2 regions of the Cytobacillus sp. FSL M8-0252 genome follow, and region 2 is predicted to be linked to the other one. Evidence: a T-box and tRNA genes for the amino acid it is inferred to sense, from the RefSeq annotation. Region 2 holds a T-box; the other holds one or more tRNA genes.

Region 1 (4,243 bases), 2.1 Mb from region 2:
ATAATCTCCAGCATATTTTGGTATGACTTCTGAAGATATAGCTAAGTACCCTGGTCCAAATACTTCTTCTTCTACCGCTTTAGGTGCTTTTAAACCAAGTGCTTGATAAATGATTTCTGTTCCGCGTCCCCAGTTCTCACCATACACATACATGTCTTTACCAAATGTCTCAAATACCATAATAGTCGCATCATCACCAATTGCCTCTTTTACTTTCTCACCTTCAGCAGCTGTCTTTTCTTTCCACTCTTCCACCCATGCTTGTGCTTCCTGCTCTTTTCCTAACACCTTACCTATTTCAAGGTGTTGATCTAAATAGCCATATTTTTCATAAGTTAATGTGACGGTTGGCGCGATTTCTTTGTATTTATCTAAATTTTCGTCAGTTGAATATGCAATAATTAAATCTGGTTCTAATTCTAATAATTTCTCTACATTATCTGCTGTAATGACTTCAGAATCTTTCAGTTTATCACCATAAAATTTGTTCGCTTTAGACCACTCATCTATTGCTACTGGCGTAATCCCTAATGATAGAACATTACCAGTGTAAGCCATAGATGCTACTCTTTCAGGATTAGCTGGTAACTCCATTTCTCCATTTTCTGATTTATATGTAAATGTTTCTTTTTCCGTTTCCTTACTGCCTTCACCTGACGATTCATTCCCACCATTTCCGCAAGCTGTTAAAACTAATAATAGAATAAAAAATAAAAATACCAATTGCTTTTTCAAGTTCTCCATCCACCTTTAAAATAATAATCATTCTCAATTATAGTCAAAAAAAGAAGCAAATCATTAAACGACTTGCTCTTGAACTACCATCCTACTATCAATTAAATCATAAGTTAAGCAGATTGGTTTTTGTGTACGTGGATCAATACCAATTTCTGCATCAATATTAAATACTTCTCTTAAAATCTGCTTATTCATAACTTCCTTCGCAGCACCATTTTTAATAATTTTGCCTGCTCTCATAGCAATTAAATAATCAGCAAACCTTGCTGCATGGTTTAAATCATGAATAACCATAACAATTGTTCTATTTTCTAATTGATTAAGCTCTTTTAACAGTTCTAATACTTCCAATTGATGACACATATCTAAATATGTAGTCGGCTCATCTAATAAGATTATATCAGTCTCTTGAGCCAAAGCCATCGCGATCCATACTCTTTGCCGCTGTCCACCAGACAATGCATCTACTTCTCTATCTTTAAATTCTGCAATTCCTGTTACTTGGAGTGCCCAATCTATCACCTGGCGATCTTTTGCTGTTAATCTCCCCATACCCTTTTGATATGGAAATCTTCCATAAGATACTAGCTCTGAAACCGTTAAGCCTTCAGGAGCATCAGGAGATTGAGGAAGAATGGCCATTTTTTGTGCAATCGCTTTTGTCGATTCCTTACTGATTTGCTTACCATCAAGATATACAGACCCAGCTTTGGCTTGGATAATTCTTGCAATCGTCTTTAAGACAGTCGATTTACCACAACCATTCGGCCCAATAATAGCCGTAATCTCACCGTCTGGTATCATCATGTTTAAGTTCTTCACAATCTCTCTATCACCGTATGCAATTCTTAAGTCTTCAGTAAATAATCTAGACAAGGTCATTCACTCCATCCGAACATTTTAGATCATCATCATGTCATTGATAATGATTATCAACTTCAAAGAAAATTTTATCTAATAAAAGCTATCCTGTCAACCATCAATCCGAAAAGTTTTCATTTCCAACATATTTCTTGTTAACCAACCTGTATTCTGCATATATTTTTTAAGGAGAATGCATTTCTCGTTACTGAAGCCTTTCATCCATTCTCTTCACTCATTATGCACTTCGTTAAGGTTAGTAAAAAACAACAAAACTAATCACTTCAACTAAAAAAAACTGTAGACAATCTGCTAATAAATAGAGATTGTCTACAGTCCTTAACTTCCATATAAGCGGGTGAAGGGAATCGAACCCTCATCATCAGCTTGGAAGGCTGAGGTTTTACCACTAAACTACACCCGCAAATACCGGTGGTCGGGGTCGAACCGACACTCCGTGATGGAACACGATTTTGAGTCGTGCGCGTCTGCCAATTCCGCCACACCGGCAAATATTCTTTTATTTAATTATGGTGCCGAGGACCGGAATCGAACCGGTACGGTAGTCACCTACCGCAGGATTTTAAGTCCTGTGCGTCTGCCAGTTCCGCCACCCCGGCATGAGGTGTATAAAAATGAGTGAATATGTATTGGAGGCGGCAACCGGATTTGAACCGGTGGTGAAGGTTTTGCAGACCTCTGCCTTACCACTTGGCTATGCCGCCATCAATATAAATAACTACTTGGAGCGGAAGACGGGATTCGAACCCGCGACCCTCACCTTGGCAAGGTGATGTTCTACCACTGAACTACTTCCGCAGATCTGGCTGGGCTAGCAGGGTTCGAACCTGCGAATGACGGAATCAAAATCCGTTGCCTTACCACTTGGCTATAGCCCATTTGTATATTCTATGCATGAAAGCAAAAAATGTGAATTTAAAATAATGGGGCGGCTGATGGGAATCGAACCCACGAATGTCGGAACCACAATCCGATGCGTTAACCACTTCGCCACAACCGCCATAATTGGCAGGGGTAGTAGGAATCGAACCCACATCAAAGGTTTTGGAGACCTTCGTTTTACCATTAAACTATACCCCTAGATGGTGGAGGGGGGCAGATTCGAACTGCCGAACCCGAAGGAGCGGATTTACAGTCCGCCGCGTTTAGCCACTTCGCTACCCCTCCATAAAAAACAATGCCGGCCAGAGGACTTGAACCCCCAACCTACTGATTACAAGTCAGTTGCTCTACCAATTGAGCTAGGCCGGCAAATGGTGGCTCAGGACGGAATCGAACCGCCGACACAAGGATTTTCAGTCCTTTGCTCTACCGACTGAGCTACTGAGCCAAAACTTATACGTTTTACAATATGTTTTAAATTAATTTGTGTGAATTTATGTAGTGGCGGTCCGGACGGGACTCGAACCCGCGACCTCCTGCGTGACAGGCAGGCATTCTAACCAACTGAACTACCGGACCAAATTGCGGGGGCAGGATTTGAACCTGCGACCTTCGGGTTATGAGCCCGACGAGCTACCGGACTGCTCCACCCCGCGATAATATGAATGGTGGAGGATGACGGGATCGAACCGCCGACCCTCTGCTTGTAAGGCAGATGCTCTCCCAGCTGAGCTAATCCTCCAAAATGGTGACCCCTACGGGATTCGAACCCGTGTTACCGCCGTGAAAGGGCGGTGTCTTAACCGCTTGACCAAGGGGCCAATTTATATGTTTAATGGCGGAGAGCAAGGGATTTGAACCCTTGAGACGGCTATAAACCGCCTACACGATTTCCAATCGTGCTCCTTCGGCCAGCTCGGACAGCTCTCCATTGGCTCCGCAGGTAGGATTCGAACCTACGACCGTTCGGTTAACAGCCGAATGCTCTACCACTGAGCTACTGCGGAATAATTTAATAGTATGTATGCCCGGCAACTTCCTACTCTCACAAGGGGACAGCCCCTAACTACCATCGGCGCTTTAGAAGCTTAACTTCCGTGTTCGGTATGGGAACGGGTGTGACCTTCTCGCTATCGCCACCGGACTTTTTAAAGACATATATTATTATAACGTCTTTAATAAAATTTTCAAGAGAAATTTTAAATCATTCTCTGAAAACTAGGTAATGTTGAAGAAGATTGTTTTGAGTAATCGCCTGAATGCGTGCTGACGCGACTACTTACGTAGTGCTGTCTAGCTGCGGCGGCTTGAAGCCGCCCGCATTTCGTATTGTCCAGCTACAGCGCCTAGGTAGGCGCTTTCGCTTTTCGTTTTTGGTTAAGTCCTCGATCGATTAGTATTAGTCAGCTGCATGTGTCGCCACACTTCCACCTCTAACCTATCAACCTGATCATCTTTCAGGGATCTTACTAGCTTGCGCTATGGGAAATCTCATCTCGAGGGGGGCTTCATGCTTAGATGCTTTCAGCACTTATCCCTTCCGCACATAGCTACCCAGCGATGCCTTTGGCAAGACAACTGGTACACCAGCGGTGCGTCCATCCCGGTCCTCTCGTACTAAGGACAGCTCCTCTCAAATTTCCTGCGCCCACGACGGATAGGGACCGAACTGTCTCACGACGTTCTGAACCCAGCTCGCGTACCGCTTTAATGGGCGAACAGCCCAACCCTTGGGACCGAC
Region 2 (4,243 bases):
GCTTCTTCATAGCCATCTTGTTCTGCTAAGATGGATGCTAAAAGCTCCTTGGCGCGGTCTTGAATTTCATAAGTTAAATAAGGGTATTTTTCAATTGCATCATCATTTTTCGGTTTTCTAAAGTCAGCAACAATATCATACTCACTAGCTTCTTTATATTCTTTTTCAGTAATCCTTTCATCATCGTACATTCTCTTAAGTACGACTTTCATACGATCAATGCCTGGTTGTAGAGACTCTTCATCCTTTAAGCCACCACCTTGTTGGAATGGTGTATAACCAAAAGGTGACTGAGGCATACCAGCAATAAAAGCTGCTTGCGGAATAGATACATCTTTAGCATCAACACCAAATAAACCTTGAGCAGCAGCCTGAACGCCAGCGATATTTCTACCTTCCGCATTTCGGCCAAAAGTAGAGACATTTAAATAAGCTTCAAGAATCTCCTCTTTATCAAAATAATTCTCTAACCTTAATGCGAGTAAGATTTCTTTTGCTTTTCGATCAAAAGAAACTTCGTTTGTTAAGATCTGGTTTTTTATCAGTTGCTGAGTTAATGTACTTCCTCCAGATTGAGTAGAGGCGTTAGTTACTTCTTGAAACAGTGCACGTAGGATAGCTTTTGGCACTACACCTTCGTGCTCATAAAAGTACTCATCCTCTGTGGCAATAACAGCATCTCTCAAATATGGTGAAACATTTTCTAGCTTCACTTCTTCTCTTTCAAGGTCCGTTCTTACATTTCCTAAATATACATCACCAGCGAAATATAATTTTGAGGTTTCCTCATAATTATAGATATCTTTTTGCATATTTTCATAAGAACGAAGGGGTTCATCTTTAACAAGAGAAGCAAAATAGCCAATACCTGTGGCACCTGCAAATGCCCCACCTAAGATAACGGTAATTGCAAGTATTAATAATAAGTTCCATATAACTTGATATGTAATACGTGCGCCTTTTTTGGTTTTATTATGAGTTAAAAAACCGAACGCGGCTTTTGCTTTTTCTTTTATCTTGCTGAAGGTCTCATTCATTCGTTCATCCCTCCTAAAATCAAATACATTATAGCATAACCTAACAGGTAATATGACAAGGTTCGTCATAAAGTACAAAATTCATATTTTTCCTATTGGGATGAAAAAAAGTTAAAAAAACGTCATATTGACATTGGTTATTCTTTTATGATAAAAATGCATTATTACGATTCAATTTAATATTAGCGTTGATGGGTCATAAGTAGTCATTCTATCCCTGTTTTCAGAAAGTCGACGGTTTGCTGTGAGTCGATACAAATAGAAGTGCGAAATACCTCCCGGAGCTTTTACTGCGAATGAATATATCTAGTAGTAGTAAACGGTATTTCCGTTATCAGTGAAGAGTGGAGAATAATAGTGTTCTCAAACTGGGTGGTACCGCGCAAAGAAATGCGTCCCTGCAATGAGCAGGGGCGTATTTTTTTTGGATAAAAATTTATCTTTTATGAAATAAAGGAGGAAAAGTGGATGAATTTATTAGAAGATTTACAGTGGAGAGGCATTATTTATCAACAAACAGATGAAGAGGGGATGAAGGATCTTTTAGAAAAAGAAAAGATTTCCTTATATTGTGGGATGGATCCGACTGGTGATAGTATGCATATTGGTCATTTATTACCCTTCTTAACATTGAGAAGGTTTCAAAATGCTGGGCATCGTCCGATTGTGTTAGTAGGGGGGGCAACTGGGTTAATTGGTGATCCAAAGGCGACAGAAGAAAGAACACTACAAACGATTGAGAAAGTACAAGAAAATGTTGCTTCTTTATCACAGCAATTAGAACGTATTTTTGATTTTGAAGGAGATAATGGAGCGACATTAGTCAATAATTACGACTGGACATCGAGTATGAATATTGTCACTTTCCTCAGGGATTACGGTAAACATATTGGGGTTAACTATATGTTAGCTAAAGATACGATTGCTAAAAGATTAGAATCAGGTATTTCTTTTACGGAATTCACTTATACGATTTTACAAGGGATGGACTTTAAGCATCTTTATGAAAATCATCAATGTAAAATTCAAATTGGCGGCAGTGATCAGTGGGGTAATATTACAACTGGGCTTGAGCTTATCCGTAAAATGGTTGGAGAAGGTGCAAAAGCATACGGTATGACCATTCCGCTTGTGACAAAAGCTGACGGTACGAAGTTTGGAAAAACAGAAGGTGGAGCCATTTGGTTAGATGCCGAAAAAACATCACCTTATGAGTTTTATCAGTTCTGGATTAATACAGCAGATGCAGATGTCATTAAATACTTGAAATACTTCACATTCCTATCACGTGAAGACATCGAAGCTTTGGAAGTAGCTGTCCAAGAAGAGCCTCATTTACGTAAAGCACAAAAGGCATTAGCAGAAGAAATGACGAGACAAATACATGGTGAAGCAGCATTGAACCAAGCGCTGAAAATTACTGAAGCCTTATTCAGTGGACAAATTAAAGAGTTAACCGCTGCGGAAGTAAAGGAAGGGTTTAAGGATGTTCCTTCTTATCAACATACTGGAGAGGGCAATATTGTTGACTTACTTGTAGAGGCTAAAATTTCGCCTTCTAAAAGACAAGCGAGAGAAGACGTAACGAACGGTGCAATCTACATTAACGGTGATCGTATGCAACAGGTTGATTATCAGTTGAGTGAGCAAGATAAAATAGAGGGTCAATTTACAGTTATTCGTCGCGGGAAGAAGAAATATACATTAATTCAATATTAAAATGAAGTAGCCTATTTCTAAAAATTAGAGATAGGCTACTTATCTTTAGTAAACAGTTTTTCTGCATTTTTTTAATGCTATTAAGCGTATTAAGCGTGGCCGATTATAGCGTTGTACGATAATAATAGGTAAATTAAATATTAATGCATAGGCAATCATTACCCAACCTGCCCAAATGGGGTTCCAAATGAAAAATAAACATGCAGGTGGTATGGATAGCCAGTGGGTGAGCTCTGCTCTTCTAGATTCATATAAGAAAACTTCAAGGTCTGACAGAGAAACACCCTGTAAGTTTTGTTTTTCGTATCCTTTAGAAATAATATGCTTACCATCTGGAATTTTATGTTTCCACTGTCTTACCTTAACCAGCCATTGCCAAAGCTCTCCGTTTTTCTCCCATTTTTTTGATTGATAAAGATGAGAATCATTTTTAAACCAACGGAGTGGTAGAGAAGCTAGTAAAAGAGATAAACTGATGTGAATGAAACCCCATGCAAGAATATTAACTGTCAAAAGAGCGAGTGGTGTAAGGGTGAAAATCGGAAAAATATTCATACTTTTACCTTCCTACCACGCCAGTTCACCCTTTTTTTAATTCGCGTTAAATAAAGAGAATATACAAATGTTAGTGTAAAGAAACAAAATAAAAATGGATAAAGGACAATACTCGCTATATGAAAACGACCGATTTTTTGAGACTGCAAAATAAGATGATAGATGTAAAGAAGATAAAATCCTAATGAAATAAGTAATAAGCTAAGACTGCTTTGCCATAGTGACAATAAGATGAATGCAACGGAAGAAAAGGCACCGGCAATCCATAAACTTATTAGTATGGTAATAAAAGAATGAGTAGCCTTTGAAGCTGTAGCAAAGCTTTTAGTCCAACCTTCAATCAAACCTTTGATCCCCTCTGGGTACATACGAAAGCTGATAAGGTCTTTACCGCTAATACAATGGACTGGGAATCCCTCTTTACTAAAAATTCCTCCTAACACAAGATCATCCATAATCGCTTCCCCGACTTTTTGATGCCCGCCTGTCTGTAGATATTCATGTGTATTACATAAGATACACGGACCGAATGCACCTGCAGGTGGTATTTTTTGACGAAAAATGGTAAAGACATTCATGCCTGCAAAAACAATCATATTAAATAGTAAGGATAAGTTTTCATAGGATTTTTTAATACGATGAAAAGGCTGTACAGAGAGAATACCGGTTTTTCCGTATCGTTCATATGTTTGCATTAAATTCTGCAAGCTATCAGGATGTTCAAAGAATGTATCAGCATCAAGGAATAATAAGAAATCACCATTCGCTTCGTTCGCGCCAAGCCAGCAGGCCGCTGACTTTCCTTTCCAATTTTCTCTTAATGTGTTGGTATTTAAAACCTTTGCACCGTAATGCATAGCAATAGAAGCTGTGCTATCTACCGAACCATCATCGATGACAATAATTTCTCTTGGCTGCATAATTTGTTGCTG

What was found. A T-box is a leader RNA that pairs with one kind of tRNA and senses whether it is charged. The one in region 2 lies ahead of tyrS (tyrosine--tRNA ligase), so its partner is inferred to be a tRNA-Tyr.
Region 1: it has a tRNA-Tyr gene. The T-box ahead of tyrS (tyrosine--tRNA ligase) is inferred to sense a tRNA for this amino acid. The anticodon was not compared.

What each region holds. Positions count from the first base shown of each region.
Region 1 covers NZ_JBBOWZ010000001.1:1,544,961-1,549,203, reverse strand. The annotation lists gene MKX83_RS08045 (iron-hydroxamate ABC transporter substrate-binding protein) at 1-735, opposite strand, end outside; gene MKX83_RS08040 (ABC transporter ATP-binding protein) at 799-1,614, opposite strand; tRNA gene MKX83_RS08035 (tRNA-Gly) at 1,953-2,023, opposite strand; tRNA gene MKX83_RS08030 (tRNA-Leu) at 2,027-2,109, opposite strand; tRNA gene MKX83_RS08025 (tRNA-Leu) at 2,131-2,219, opposite strand; tRNA gene MKX83_RS08020 (tRNA-Cys) at 2,251-2,324, opposite strand; tRNA gene MKX83_RS08015 (tRNA-Gly) at 2,344-2,418, opposite strand; tRNA gene MKX83_RS08010 (tRNA-Gln) at 2,424-2,498, opposite strand; tRNA gene MKX83_RS08005 (tRNA-His) at 2,545-2,620, opposite strand; tRNA gene MKX83_RS08000 (tRNA-Trp) at 2,627-2,700, opposite strand; tRNA gene MKX83_RS07995 (tRNA-Tyr) at 2,704-2,787, opposite strand; tRNA gene MKX83_RS07990 (tRNA-Thr) at 2,799-2,871, opposite strand; tRNA gene MKX83_RS07985 (tRNA-Phe) at 2,875-2,950, opposite strand; tRNA gene MKX83_RS07980 (tRNA-Asp) at 3,005-3,081, opposite strand; tRNA gene MKX83_RS07975 (tRNA-Met) at 3,085-3,158, opposite strand; tRNA gene MKX83_RS07970 (tRNA-Val) at 3,169-3,244, opposite strand; tRNA gene MKX83_RS07965 (tRNA-Glu) at 3,249-3,323, opposite strand; tRNA gene MKX83_RS07960 (tRNA-Ser) at 3,339-3,432, opposite strand; tRNA gene MKX83_RS07955 (tRNA-Asn) at 3,435-3,509, opposite strand; rRNA gene rrf (5S ribosomal RNA) at 3,529-3,646, opposite strand; rRNA gene MKX83_RS07945 (23S ribosomal RNA) at 3,876-4,243, opposite strand, start outside.
Region 2 covers NZ_JBBOWZ010000001.1:3,597,126-3,601,368, reverse strand. The annotation lists gene MKX83_RS18050 (transglycosylase domain-containing protein) at 1-1,037, opposite strand, end outside; T-box leader at 1,217-1,440, shown strand; gene tyrS (tyrosine--tRNA ligase) at 1,506-2,756, shown strand; gene MKX83_RS18040 (glycosyl-4,4'-diaponeurosporenoate acyltransferase CrtO family protein) at 2,802-3,311, opposite strand; gene MKX83_RS18035 (glycosyltransferase family 2 protein) at 3,308-4,243, opposite strand, start outside.